3 regions of the Streptomyces sp. NPDC048389 genome follow, and region 2 is predicted to be linked to each of the others. Evidence: riboswitches for the same ligand, from Rfam matches in the RefSeq annotation. Region 2 holds a riboswitch; each other region holds the start of a gene.

Region 1 (4,645 bases), on a different contig from region 2:
CCGCATCCAGCGTCTGAAGGACAAGCTGGGCAACCGCTCCAACGCCAGCAGCGAGCCCGAGTTCGACGACACCGTCGCATGGCTCGTGGGCGCCGAGGGCAAGGGCGTGCGCACCATCATCGACATGGTCACCATGACCCGCCTCGACTGCGTTCTCGGCTCCGCCGCCGGAACGCGCGCCGCGCTCGCCCAAGCCGCGCACCACGTGCGCCACCGCTCCGTCTTCGGAGCCAAGCTCATCGACCAGCCGCTGATGCGCAACGTCGTCGCCGACCTCGGCCTGGAGTCCGAGGCCGCCACCACCCTCGCCCTCCGCCTGGCCGGGGCCGCCGACCGTGCCCAGCGCGGCGACGCGCAGGAGCGCGCCTTCCTCCGGCTCGCCACCGCCGTCGGCAAGTACTGGGTCTGCAAGCGCCAGCCCGCCGCCGTCGCCGAAGCACTGGAATGCCTCGGCGGCAACGGCTACGACGAGGCGTCCGGCATGCCCCGGCTCTACCGGGAGGCCCCTCTCAACGGCATCTGGGAAGGCTCAGGCAACGTCAACGCCCTCGACATGCTCCGTGCCCTGGCCCGGGAGCCCGAGTCCCTCGACGCCTTCCGCGCGGAGATCGAGTCCGCCACCGGAGCCGACCGCAGACTGGACGCGGCCTGGCGCGAGCTCCAGGCCGAACTCGTCCTGAGTGAGGACGCTCCGCTGCGGGCCCGTCGCGTCATCGAACGCGCGGCACTGGTCCTGCACGGCTCCCTGCTCGTCCGCCACGCTCCCGCCGCGGTCGCCGACGCCTTCTGCGCCTCACGGCTCGCCGGCGACCACGGCCTCGCCTTCGGCACCCTCCCGCCCCGGACGGACTTCACGGCCCTGCTCGCACGGCTGCCGGTCTGAGGCCGTCGGACGGAGCGTCAGGAACCGGGTGCGGCTGCCGCGGTCGGCGCTTCCCCTGGTCGGGCTCGCGCGCACGGGTGAGGCGGCGGGCCGGGTCACTGCGGTGCTTCAACCCGCTGCGGGATCTGTCCGGGTCGGCACGAAGACTGTTCGCCGCCGTCGACGACGGTGGCGAGCATTTCGTCGTCGCATGTTCATCACGCAGACGTGCGTGGCGCATGCCGCTCAGGGGGTGTCCCTCCGGAAAACTGACCGGTGATCGCCGGAGCCTGCGCGACGAAGTCCGCGCGGGTGGCGCGCAACCACCCGCGCGCCTGGTGGAAGGACGGGGAATGGTCACACGCAGAGGCTTCATCGACGGAATGTCGGCGGCCGGTGCCGCAACACTCCTCGGTATCACCCCGTCGGCCTCCGCCACCACGCATGCAGGCGCGGCCGTGACGGACGCGGAGCTGAAGGCCCGTGACGCGATCCGAGCGGCCAACGTCGGTATGCGGGCGAACTATGCCGCACTCAAGTCCGAACTGATCAGTCGTCTCAGTCCTGTGATCGTCGTCCAAAACGATGCCAGGGGCGGCAAGTTCACTCTCATCCATGGCGGAAGCCCACGGGAATCAGTCAACCCGGTGCCCGAGCTGTTCGAACTGGCGAAGTCGATCAGCCACGTGCCTCAGGGCATTTTCTCGATCATTGCCGCGTACTTGAGCGACAAGGTGCCGAACCTCCCCAACGCCGGTCGCATCGACCCGCACGACCTGGACATGGTCGCGTTCGAGGGGCCCCGGGCAGACGGCTGGATCGGCCCGCTCCAGCGTTACGCTGCCACGCTCCACACTGCACGCCGTCAGCTCGGGGAGGCCAATCTGCCACAGGAGCTGGAAATCTCCTGCGGGAAGATCCTCGACGAAGCACTCACGTTCATCCGTGATTCCGTGCGCAGCAAAACGTTCGACATGGCGTCGTTCGAGGAGTTCTCGGGCAGGACGTACCCCGGTATCCGCACGAACATGAAGTACGCGGCCGCGGCGCAGATCCACGGCGTGGAAGGTCTGATGCGGAAGTGGCGGGCCACGATCGGCGAGGAGGCGTGGCAGGACCTGTATACGGTCGTGCTGTCGATCTGGACGACGTCCGAGTTGAACCAGGCATCGGTCATCATCAGGCAGTGCATGAATCCGGCGAAGGTCGCCACCCACCTGATCGACCTGCCGACCGTCGAAGTTCCTCGCGACCCGATCTTCGTCGCCCTGGACAACCTCGCCCGGATCGTTCAGGACAATGTCTCGGCCGAGATGGTCTTCCCTACCGATCCGGTGGTCGCGGACGCCTTCAAGGGCAAGGAGGACTTGCTCTCCGTCGAAATCCTGCATCAGATCGGGGAGACGGCCGGGGCATGCACGGTCTCCCCCTCGACGGCGGCGTCCGCCTGTCCCATGAACAAGGAGAAGGCTCAGCCTGCCGTTTGACGTCGGCGGCTGCTCGCCGGATCACCCTTCGGGAGCGGCATACCCGGGCACCGTCGGGTCCGGGCCGCCGAGCGCCTTCGCAAACCCCGTCGCACCCGGGGCCTCGGCCATCTCGGTGATCGCCGGCACCGTACGTCTGCGGATGCAGACGTCTCGCGAGTGCACGCCGGCGGCCAGTACCGCCACGCCGTGGCCGCCCGATCGCGCGAAGTGCCCGGCGCAGGACGCCGGCGGTCTCGGGGTCGGGTTCCGGCCAGGACCGTCCCGGCCGGTCTCTCGGCGGGCACCGAGCCGCCCTCGGGCCGAGGCAGCGCGGTCTGCCGGCAGCCGACCGCGCCTGGAAACCCGCAACAGCCGCTCGCCGCGACCGGCGGACGTATGCGGCTGGCTTCGCGACGGACACGGCGGACTGCACGAGTAGGGCTGTGGTAGCTTCCGGACGCCAGTCAAACTCGTGAACGCGGCCACGCGTGCACGAGTCAGGGAATCCGGTGAGAGTCCGGAACTGACGCGCAGCGGTGAGGGTGACGGGCGGGACAGCAGCCACTGGACGACGGTCACGGCCGGGTCCGGGAAGGCGTTCCGCCGGGGTGACCCCGAGTCCGAAGACCTGCTGGCACCCGACCGTCCGCACGGGACCCCGCGTATGGGTCCTGACGTTGAGAGAGCCGACACTGTGCATCTGCCGCGTCCCGCCCGCTGTTCCGTCCTGCTCCTGACCGGGGCGCTGCTGCTCACCGCATGCGGCTCCGGCTCAGGTTCCGGCTCGTCCGGAAAGTCCGCCACCGCCGGCGCGCAGGCCGTCACGTTCGACAACTGCGGGCAGAAGGTGACGGTCAAGGCTCCGCCGAAGCGGGCCGTGTCCCTGAACCAGGGCACCAGCGAGATCCTGCTCTCCCTCGGCCTGGCCGACCGCATGGTGGGAACCGCCACCTGGACCGACCCGGTCATGAAGGGACTGGAGCAGGCCAATGCGAAGGTGCCTCGGCTCGCCGACAACCGGCCGTCGTTCGAGAAGGTCCTGGACGCCGAACCGGACTTCGTCGCCTCCTCCTTCACCTCCACCCTGGGCAAGGGCGGGGTGGCACCCCGCGAGAAGTTCGAGGAACTCGGGGTGCCGACGTACCTGTCGCCCACCGACTGCGAAGGCAAGGACAACAGCGGCGACGGTGACGGCTCACGGACGAAGCCCCTGGCCATGGACACCGTCTACCGCGAAGTGAGGGAACTGGCCCGGGTCTTCGGGGTGGAGGACCGTGGCGAGAAGCTGATCGCCCGGCTGAAGAGCCGGGTGACGAAGGCGACGTCCGGAATCCGTGCCGAGAACGCCACCGTCCTGTACTGGTTCGCGAACCAGGAGTCCCCCTACATGGCGGGCTGCTGCGGCGCCCCCGGCATCATCACGAACGCGCTCGGCGCGAAGAACGTCTTCGACGACAGCACGCAGGAATGGCCCCAGATCAACTGGGAGACCGTAGCCGACCGCAACCCCGACGTACTCGTCATCGGTGATCTCACCCGCAAGTCGCAGACGGCCGAGACCGCCGCGAAGAAGATCGCGTTCCTGGAGTCGAACCCGGCGACCAGGAACATGGAGGCGGTGAAGAAGAAGAGGTACGTGCTGCTCAGCGGGCAGGCCATGAACCCGACGATCCGTACCGTCGAGGGTGTGGAGAAGGTGGCCGCGGCGCTGCGCGCGTACGGGCTCGCCGGATGACCACCGTCCTGCCGTCTCCCCGAGCCCGCCCGCTGCTGGTCGCCGCCGGTGTCCTGCGCGGTGCGGCCGGCCTGGGCGCCGGGCTGGCCGTGCTCGCCGCGTCCGTCGCCGTGGCCATCACCATCGGCCCGGCGGACATCGGCGTGGGCGACGCCTGGTCCGTGGTCGCCTCCCACCTGGGCTGGGGCACGACAGAGCTGACTCCCATCCGGGACGGCATCGTCTGGAACCTGCGGCTGCCGCGCACCCTGCTCGCCGCGGTGTGCGGCGCCGGGCTCGCCGTGTGCGGCGCGGTGATGCAGTCGTTGCTGCGCAACCCTCTCGCCGACCCCTTCGTCCTGGGTGTCTCCTCGGGGGCGTCGACCGGCGCCGTCGTCGTGGTCGTCCTGGGCGTCGGTGGCGGTGTCCTGTCCGTCTCCGGTGGCGCGTTCGTGGGCGCGGTCGGCTCGTTCGCGCTGGTGCTGCTGCTCAGCCACACGCTCGGCGGGGCGACGGACCGGGTGGTGCTGTCCGGTGTGGCCGCGATGCAGCTGTTCTCCGCCCTGACCTCGTTCGTGGTGATGACGGCGGCCGACGCGG
Region 2 (4,645 bases):
CACCGCTTCGACGGCCCGTGGATCCTCGCGGCCGCCTTCACGGCCAGCGCTCTCGCGGCTGCCGCCGTCGTCGGCAAGCGGGCCAAGGGGCAGATCGGGGCGGACGTGGACGACTCGGCGAGGAACCAGGGAGCCGACACCCTCGAGGACTGAGGGCTCCGTCCCGTGAAGTCCCGCTGCCCACATGCTCGTTGGGCCCCCGGGCCGGCATACCGCCCGTTGGTGGCAGGACAGCGGCGTGGCAGGATGATCCGTCATGACCCGACAGCGCCCGCCCCTGCCGCCGTTCGACCTCGACAGCGCCTTGGCCAAGGTCCAGGCCGCCGAGGACGCTTGGAACACCCGCGACCCGCAGACGGTCGCCCTCGCTTACACCGAGGACTCCATCTGGCGGAACAGGGACGTCTTCCTGACCGGCCGTGAGCAGATCGCCGAGTTCCTCACGGCCAAGTGGGAGCGTGAGCTGGACTACGTACTGCGCAAGAGCCTGTGGTCCTTCCACGAGAACCGGATAGCCGTCCGCTTCCAGTACGAATGGCATGACACCGCGGGCCAGTGGTTCCGCAGTTACGGCAACGAGCTGTGGGAGTTCGACGAGTACGGTCTCATGAGCCGCCGCGAAGCAAGCATCAACGACGTGCGCATCCAGGAGGCCGACCGCCGCTACTTCGGACCGCGTCCGGAGGAGGAGCGCGGACCGGGCCACGACATCCCCCTCCAGTAGCCCGCTCGCGCCGGTACGGGACGCCGGCCGGAGCCTCACCGGCTCCCGAGCCGGAGAAACCGGTTCGGTCGAGGTCCTGCCCGGGGCCCGTCAGGGCGAAGGCGTGCGTGACGCCCGGGGACATGCCGGTCATCGCGCTGAGCAGGGCGATGTCGTGCAGCGCCGCCTGACCGGGGTCCTCCCGGGTCCCGAGGGTGCGGCAGCCGGGCCGGCGCCCGGTCAGGCCCCGGACCGGGCCGCGTCCATCGCGGTCCTCGCCCGGACCGCGTCGTCCGGATCCCAGCCCTCGTGCGGCACGGAGGCGAGCAGGAGCCGGGTGTACGGGTCCGAGGGCGCGTCGAGCACTCGGGACGTCGGCCCCTGTTCGACCACGGTGCCCTTGCGCATCACGACCGTCTCGTCCGTGATGTGCTGCACCACGGCGAGGTCATGGCTGACGAAGACCAGGGCCACGCCGGTGTCGTCCCGGAGCGCATCGACGACGTCGCCCTGCTCGCCGTCCAGCGCGTCTCCGGTACCGACGTCTGAACGCCCAGAGGGCCGACGCCGTTCGGTGCGGGCTGCACCGGTCGCAGGCCCGTGCCGTCGCCTGCGGCGTACGCCGTCGACACGCCGTGCGGTTGCGCCCGTCAGGTCCCTGCCCGTCGGTCGACGTTGGCGCTGTGCCTGTCGTTGTGCCTGCCGCTGAGTCTCGGCGGGCCGTCGGCTGGGACTGGTTCCGGCCATATAGCGCGCGGCGCGAATACCCGGATCCCGACAGGACCAAATGGCGGAACAGGCCCCGGGGGCGCTGGTGATGGCGGGACAGGCCCGTTGACACGCGGCATACGAACTGGTCACCATCATGGCCAGCCAGATCGCCCCGGCCCGCTGGGGGATGACGGGGTAACGCGGGGGCGGGCTCGGGCGGAACCGGATTCGGACGGGGCGGGCCCGGGGGAACCGGGTGCGGGCGGGGTGGCCCGGAGGACGCCCCGGGCCGCGCGTCGCTCCCCAGGCCCGTCCCGGCCCGGAAGGCCGCCTTGTGGGGCAACGGAGTCGGCCCTCGCGCGCGTCGTCCCAGGAACGGGCACCCTTGTGTACACGCTATGCTGCAAGCCGCCCCGCGGGGGAAGTCCGGTCGAAGTCCGGCGCTGACCCGCAACGGTAGGCGGAGCCCGACACGCGGCTCCGCGAGCCCGATTACCCGCGGTGTCGAAGGCTCCTGACAATTCGCCGTGGACTGCGAGAGGGCGCTGCACAGGGCGCCCCGCGTCCCGGGCTGCTCATGTGCTCACGTAGCTGCACGGCCCGAGGCGAAGGCGACCCGCCCGTGGCCACACCCCTGGAACGCAAACCCGCGGTGCCACTTCCCGCGGCCCCCGGCGGGGCCGGTCCGGCGCCGTCCGAACGCGTGTCGCCGCCGCTCCTGTTCGCCGCGCTGTGCGTCGCGCTCGTGCTCTCCATCGTCTGCGGGGCGGGGATGGGGGCGTCGGGGCTCTCCTGGGGCGAGGTGCTGCATCATCTGTGGGCCGGGCTGACGGGCGGGCCCATATCCCGGGACGAAGTCCCGGCGTACACCATCGTGTGGGAACTGCGTTTTCCACGGGCCGTGCTGGCCGCCGTCGTCGGAGCCGGACTGTCGGCCATCGGCGTCACCGTGCAGGCCATGGTCCGCAACGCCCTCGCCGACCCGTTCGTCCTGGGCATCTCCTCGGGCGCGGCCGTCGGTGCCAATGCCGTCCTCCTCTTCGGCGCCTTCGGCGCTCTCGGTCTGTGGGCCCTGTCCACGGCGGCCTTCCTGTCCGCGCTCCTCGCCATGACGCTGGTGTACGCGATCGCCCGCACCGCTGATGGTCTGACCCCGCTGCGGCTCGTCCTGACGGGGACCGCGATGTACTACGGCTTCTCGGCCGTCACCACGTTCATGGTGTTCGCGGCCGAACGCGGCGAGGCGGCGCGGTCCGCGATGATGTGGCTGCTCGGGAGCCTCGGCGGAGCCGACTGGGCCTCCGTGCCGATCGCCGCCGGAGCCGTGCTCGCCGGCCTGGCCCACCTCGCCGTGTCGGCGCGTCGCCTGAACGCCCTGGCGATGGGGGACGAGACCGCGGCTGCCCTGGGGGTGGACGCGCGGAGGCTGCGCAAGGAACTGTTCCTGGTCTGTGCCGCCGTCACGGGGGCCGTGGTCGCGGTGAGCGGTGCCATCGGCTTCGTCGGCCTGATGGTTCCGCACGCCGCCCGGATGCTGGTCGGCGCGGACCATCGCCGGCTGCTGGCCGTCGCCCCGCTCGGGGGCGCCGTCCTGCTGATCTGGGTGGACATCCTCTCGCGTGTGGTGCTCGCGCCCGTCGAGCTGCCGGTGGGCGTGCTGACCGCCGCCATCGGCGTGCCGTGCTTCGTGCTGCTGATGCGCCGCCGCTCCTACACCTTCGGAGGCGCGTGATGCGGATCGACATGGACGCTTTGACGGTCGAGGTCGCCGGTGCGCGGCTGGTGCGGGAGGCCACGCTGCGCGCGGACGCCGGGCAGGTCGTCGGACTCGTGGGGCCCAACGGCAGCGGCAAGTCGACGCTGTTGCGCTGCGTCTACCGAGCCCTGCGCCCCTCGGCGGGTACGGTCCGGCTCGGCGGTGAGGACCTGCACTCCCTGAGCGCGCGCGAAGGCGCCCGTCGACTGGCCGCTCTGCCCCAGGAAGCGGTCACCGAGTTCGACTTCACGGTCGCCGAGGTCGTGGCGATGGGGCGACTGCCTCACCAGCGGTCGGCGGCCCGGACCACCGAAGAAGACCGGAAGGCGTGCGAGGCCGCGCTGGTCGAGGTCGACGCCGGCCACCTCGCCGGCCGCGGCTTCCTCACCCTCTCCGGAGGCGAGAAGCAGCGGGTCCTGATCGCCCGCGCGCTCGCGCAGCAGCCGCGCGTCCTGGTGCTCGACGAGCCCACCAACCACCTCGACATCGCACAGCAGTTGGAGGTGCTGGCTCTGGTGCGCGGGAGTGGGCTGACCGTGCTCACCGCACTGCACGACCTCAACCTCGCCGCGCTCCACTGCGACCTGCTCTACGTCATCGACAGCGGCCGGATCGTCGCCTCCGGTGCTCCGTACGACGTGCTCACGCCCGAGCTGCTGGCCGAGGTCTTCGGCGTACGGGCGCACCGGGTACGGCATCCGGAGTCCGGCGCCGTACAGCTGCTCTTCGACCGTCTCCTGCCCACTCAGCCCGCTTCTTGAGGAGTCCTGGCCATCATGCCGAATCTCGCACGCCCAGCCGCACTCGCACGCCCAGCCGCACTCGCACTCACCGCCGCCCTGATGCTCACCGGATGCGGTGCGGAGGTCACCTCTCGGGGCGAGGAGGGTGGTGATGCCGAGGCACGCGGGGGCCACTACCCGGTGACCGTCGAGAACTGCGGCCAGGAGAAGACCTACGACAAGGCGCCGCAGCGCGTGGTCACCAATGACGTCGGCATCACCGAGATCATGTTCGCGCTCGGGCTCGAGGACCGGATGGCGGGATATGTGATGCCCGACGACAGGGGCGACCTCACAGCCGTTCCCTGGAAGGACGCCTACCGGAAGACCAAGTGGCTCTCGAAGAAGACGATCAACAAGGAGCTGGTCCTCGACGCCCGCGCCGATCTCGTCTTCGCGGGCTGGAACTACGGCTTCAACGAGGGTGAGGGCTTCAGCCCCGCCGAGCTGGAGAAGGTGGGTGTCGACTCGTATCTGCTGAGCGAGTCGTGCCGCAACGGGCAGGGAAAGGCACGCGGGGTGATGCCGCCGCTCGAAGCGCTGTACACCGATCTGCGGAACCTGGGAAAGATCTTCGACGTCGAGGACCGTGCGGAGACTCTCGTCGCCGACTTCCAGAAGCAGGTGGCCGAGGCGCAGGCGAAGGCCCCGAAGGGCGCCGACCGCCCGCGTGTGTTCCTCTACGACGACGGA
Region 3 (4,645 bases), on a different contig from region 2:
CGACTGCGCGCGCGCCGGTCTCGCGATGAACCGCCAGGTGCAACGGCAGCTCGCTCGTGGGCAACAGGTCGCCGAGGATCTGTGTGCCGTCGAGGTCGACGGCGACGGTGTCCCGGTCCGTGAGCCGGTCGTACGGCACTCCGGTCGGTGTGACAAGGACCACGTCGCCGACGCGGACCGAGACGTTGCCCGACGTGCCGACGACGAGTCCTTCGGCAGCCGTTCTGCGGGCGGTGTCCACAAGCTCCCGCCATGCCTGCCCGATCCCGTTCCACCGCGCCCGGCCGGGCGCCCCACCACTTGCCTCACCGGTCGCCTCATCAGTCATACCGGGGATCCTGCCAGCCGTATACGACGGCATGGAGACACGGAGGGTGTTCGAGTGGCTGCCGTGAGCGGCGCGGGGGCGGAGAATCAGACAAGCGGAATCAGCCGACCCCACTTGGGGTCACCGCGAAGTCCGACCCAGTTCACCTTCCGTTCATCCAGGTTGCCTACGGTCCTCGCGTCAATGACGTCAAACGATTGCCTGGGTAAATGGAACACATCACACTGCTGCTCGCGATCGTGATCGTGACAGCTCTCGTGTTCGATTTCACGAACGGTTTCCACGACACCGCCAACGCGATGGCGACGACCATCTCGACCGGCGCCATGAAGCCCAAGAGCGCGGTGGCCATGTCCGCCGTTCTGAACCTCGTCGGCGCTTTCCTCTCCGTGGAGGTCGCCAAGACCATCTCCAGCGGACTGGTCGACGAATCAGGCATCACACCTGAAGTCATCTTCGCGGCGCTCGTCGGCGCCATCCTGTGGAACCTGGTCACCTGGCTGGTCGGCCTGCCGTCCAGTTCCTCGCACGCCCTCATGGGCGGTCTGATCGGCGCCACGGTCGCCTCGGTCGGCTTCGCCGGGGTCAACGGCGGCGTCGTCGTCACCAAGGTGCTCATCCCGGCCATCGCCGCGCCGGTCGTGGCCGGCCTCGCCGCCATGCTGGCGGCACGGCTGACGTACCGGGTCGACAGGAACACCGACGCGAAGGCCACCGCCAAGGGGTACCGCGCGGGGCAGATCGCCTCCGCCGGCCTCGTCTCCCTGGCGCACGGCACCAACGACGCCCAGAAGACCATGGGCATCATCACGCTGGCGCTGGTGGCCGGCAACGTCCTCGCCCCCGGGTCCAACCCTCCGATGTGGGTCATCGTCTCGGCCGGTCTGGCGATCGCACTCGGCACCTACCTCGGCGGCTGGCGCATCATCCGCACCATGGGCAAGGGGCTCACCGACCTCCAGCCGCAGCAGGGCTTCGCCGCCCAGACCAGCGCTGCCAGCGTGATCCTCGCCTCCTCGAACCTCGGCTTCTCGCTGTCGACGACGCACTCCTGCTCGGGCGCCGTCATGGGCGCGGGCCTCGGCCGCAAGGGCGGCGTGGTCCGCTGGTCCACCGCCACCCGGATGTTCGTGGCCTGGGGTCTGACCCTGCCGGCCGCCGGACTCGTCGCGGCGATGTCCGAGTTCGTCACCAAGCAGGGCGGCTGGGGTGTCGCGGCCGTCGCCGTCTTCCTCGTCGCCTCCTGCATCGCGATCTGGGTCATCTCGCGCCGCCAGATCGTCAACCACACCAACGTCAACGACGTCGACACCGAGGAGCCCGCGGACGTCGTCACGGACGCCGTCGCGGCCGTCATCCCGCCGCCCGCCGGCGAACTGAAGACCACTCTCCCGGCCCCCGCCGACTCCGAGCCGGTCCGTCCGGCCGCGGTGTAAGGAAGCAGCAGTATGAAGATCGACTGGGTAGCTCTCGGCTCCGTGTTCGGCGTCAGCCTCGTCGCCACCGTCGCCCTGGTGGGCCTGTTCACCCTGGGCATCGTGAGCCTGTCCAAGCAGCAGTCCGGCACGCAGACCGCAGGCTCCGGCGTGCTGGCCCGCACCGGCGCGTACGCCTGCTTCGCGCTCTGCGCGGCGGCGGTGTCCTACGGGATCTATCTGATCGTCACCTGACGTCGGACAGCCGCCCGGAGGCCGGGCCGTACGCACCGCGGGTGGGTACGGCCCGGCCTTCGCGCGTCCGCCGGTGTGGGACTCCGCACACTGTCCCGTCGCAGGTCAAGGGCGAGTTGACGGGCGTTCGCGCACATGGTGGACTGCCGGGGCCATCAACGGCGGCAGAAGAGGAAGTCCGGTGCGAATCCGGCGCGGTCCCGCCACTGTCACCCGGGAACACCCGGGGAGCCAGGAACTCTCGCCGCCGGTCACGTCGAACCAGGGCGCGGACCCTGAGTGAGGACTCCTGCCATGCCCGGTCGCGGTACTGCCCTGTCCGTCGGACACCGTCCCTCCGGACATCTCCCCTCGGAACGCTGATCCGGTGCGCGCGGACCGCGTCTTCCTGTACGGCGCCGCAGCCGGCCTCCTCGGCGACCGACTCCTGGGCGATCCCCGCCGGGGGCATCCGGTCGCCGTGTTCGGGCGGGCAGCGGGCGCCGTCGAGCGTGCCCTGTGGCGCGACCACCGAGGCCGGGGCGCCCTGCACACCGCGGTGTGCGCCGGCGGAGCCGTGGCCGCGGCGGCCCTGACCGCCCGCGCCGTACGCCGCTCACCCGTCGCCTCGGTCGCCCTGACCGCCGCCGCGACCTGGGCCGTCGTCGGCGGTACGACGCTCGGGCGCGAGGCCGCGGCCGTCGGCGAGGCGCTGGCGGCCGGGGACGTCGAGGCGGCGCGCGAGCGGCTGCCCCATCTGTGCGGGCGCGACCCGCAGGCCCTGGACGAGCAGCAGATCGCCCGCGCCGTCGTGGAGTCCGTCGCGGAGAACACCTCCGACGCGGTCGTCGGCGCCCTCGTGTGGGGCGCCGTGGCGGGCGTGCCCGGGCTGGTGGGCTTCAGGGCGGTGAACACCCTGGACGCGATGGTCGGCCACAAGTCGCCGCGCTACCGGCGCTACGGCTGGGCGTCGGCCCGCCTCGACGATGTGGCCGGCTGGCCGGGCGCCCGGCTGACCGCCGTGCTGGCGGCCGTCTGCGGTCCGGACCCGCGGGGCGCCGTACGGGCCTGGCGGGCCGACGCCGCCAAGCACCCGAGCCCCAACGCGGGCCCCGTGGAGGCGTCCTTCGCGGGTGCCCTGGGCGTACGGCTGGGTGGGACCCTCTCCTACGGCGGTCGGGTCGAACACCGGCCGGTGCTGGGCGCGCAGGGCCGCGCGGTGGAGTTCGGCGACATCACACGGGCGGTGCGGCTGTCGCACCGGGTGGGCCTGCTGGCCCTGGCGGTCTGCGCGGGCGCACGGCTCGGCGTGGGGGCACTGAAACGGAGACGGGCATGAGCGGTGGGCTGTTGGTCGCGGGGACCACCTCGGACGCGGGCAAGAGCGTCGTCACCGCCGGGATCTGCCGGTGGCTGGTGCGGCAGGGTGTGAAGGTCGCGCCGTTCAAGGGGCAGAACATGTCCCTCAATTCGTTCGTGACCCGTGAGGGCGCCGAGATCGGGCGGGCACAGGCCATGCAGGCGCAGGCCGCCCGCGTGGAGCCCACCGCGCTGATGAATCCCGTACTGCTCAAGCCGGGCGGCGATCGCTCCAGCCAGGTGGTACTGATGGGCAGGCCCGTCGGGGAGATGAGCGCCAAGGGCTACCACGGGAACCGGCAACGAGAACTCTTCGAGCCGGTCATGGCGTGCCTGGAGGAGCTGCGGGGCACGTACGACGCTGTGATCTGCGAAGGGGCGGGCAGCCCGGCCGAGATCAATCTGCGGCGCACGGACATCGTGAACATGGGCATCGCGCGGGCGGCACGGCTACCGGTCCTGGTGGTCGGCGACATCGACCGGGGAGGCGTGTTCGCGCAGTTCTTCGGTACGACGGCGCTGCTGAGCCCCGAGGACCAGTCGCTCGTGGCGGGCTATCTGGTCAACAAGTTCCGCGGTGACGTGTCGCTTCTGGAGCCGGGGCTCGAGATGCTGCGCGGCCTGACCGGGCGGCCGACCTACGGTGTGCTGCCGTACGCCCACGGACTCGGCATCGACGAGGAGGACGGCCTCAGGGTGTCCCTGCGCGGCGCGGTACGGGAGTCGGTGGTCGCCGCGCCCGTCGGTGAGGACGTGCTGAGGGTCGCGGTGTGCGCGGTGCCGCTGATGTCGAACTTCACCGATGTGGACGCGCTGGCGGCCGAACCGGGCGTCGTGGTGCGGTTCGTGGACCGCGCGGAGGAACTCGTGGACGCCGACCTGGTGGTGGTCCCGGGCACCCGGGGAACGGTCCGGGCACTGGCGTGGCTGCGGGAACGCGGGCTGGCGGACGCCCTGGCGCGGCGGGCGGCCGAGGGCCGGCCGGTGCTGGGCATCTGCGGCGGCTTCCAGGCGCTCGGCCGGCACATCGAGGACGAGGTCGAGTCGAGGGCGGGCGAGGTCGCGGCGCTCGGACTGCTGCCGGTACGGGTGCGGTTCGCGCGTGAGAAGACCCTCGCGCGGCCCGTCGGCGAAGCACTCGGGGAACGGGTCGAGGGCTACGAGATCCATCACGGTGTCGCCGAGGTCCTCGGTGGAGAGCCCTTCCTGGACGGCTGCCGGGTGGGCGCGGTGTGGGGGACGCACTGGCACGGGTCACTGGAGAGCGACGGCTTCCGGCGGGCCTTCCTGCGGGAGGTCGCGGCGCAGT

The links. A riboswitch is a leader RNA that binds a small molecule or an ion and turns the genes downstream of it on or off. The one in region 2 is predicted to bind cobalamin.
Region 1: another riboswitch for cobalamin. It lies ahead of AB0903_RS21855 (ABC transporter substrate-binding protein); the one in region 2 lies ahead of AB0903_RS28490 (iron ABC transporter permease).
Region 3: another riboswitch for cobalamin. It lies ahead of AB0903_RS22950 (cobalamin biosynthesis protein); the one in region 2 lies ahead of AB0903_RS28490 (iron ABC transporter permease).

What each region holds. Positions count from the first base shown of each region.
Region 1 covers NZ_JBEZKP010000033.1:9,060-13,704, forward strand. The annotation lists gene AB0903_RS21845 (acyl-CoA dehydrogenase family protein) at 1-883, shown strand, start outside; gene AB0903_RS21850 (hypothetical protein) at 1,102-2,349, shown strand; cobalamin riboswitch at 2,776-2,982, shown strand; gene AB0903_RS21855 (ABC transporter substrate-binding protein) at 2,996-4,066, shown strand; gene AB0903_RS21860 (iron chelate uptake ABC transporter family permease subunit) at 4,063-4,645, shown strand, end outside.
Region 2 covers NZ_JBEZKP010000056.1:36,894-41,538, reverse strand. The annotation lists gene AB0903_RS28510 (DoxX family protein) at 1-153, shown strand, start outside; gene AB0903_RS28505 (nuclear transport factor 2 family protein) at 257-724, shown strand; partial or broken gene AB0903_RS28500 (NAD(P)-dependent oxidoreductase) at 816-914, opposite strand; partial or broken gene AB0903_RS28495 (ABC transporter ATP-binding protein) at 944-1,207, opposite strand; cobalamin riboswitch at 1,799-1,933, shown strand; gene AB0903_RS28490 (iron ABC transporter permease) at 2,037-3,146, shown strand; gene AB0903_RS28485 (ABC transporter ATP-binding protein) at 3,146-3,931, shown strand; gene AB0903_RS28480 (ABC transporter substrate-binding protein) at 3,947-4,645, shown strand, end outside.
Region 3 covers NZ_JBEZKP010000036.1:17,184-21,828, reverse strand. The annotation lists gene AB0903_RS22965 (class II aldolase/adducin family protein) at 1-328, opposite strand, end outside; gene AB0903_RS22960 (inorganic phosphate transporter) at 538-1,764, shown strand; gene AB0903_RS22955 (hypothetical protein) at 1,777-1,998, shown strand; cobalamin riboswitch at 2,129-2,259, shown strand; gene AB0903_RS22950 (cobalamin biosynthesis protein) at 2,366-3,316, shown strand; gene AB0903_RS22945 (cobyric acid synthase) at 3,313-4,645, shown strand, end outside.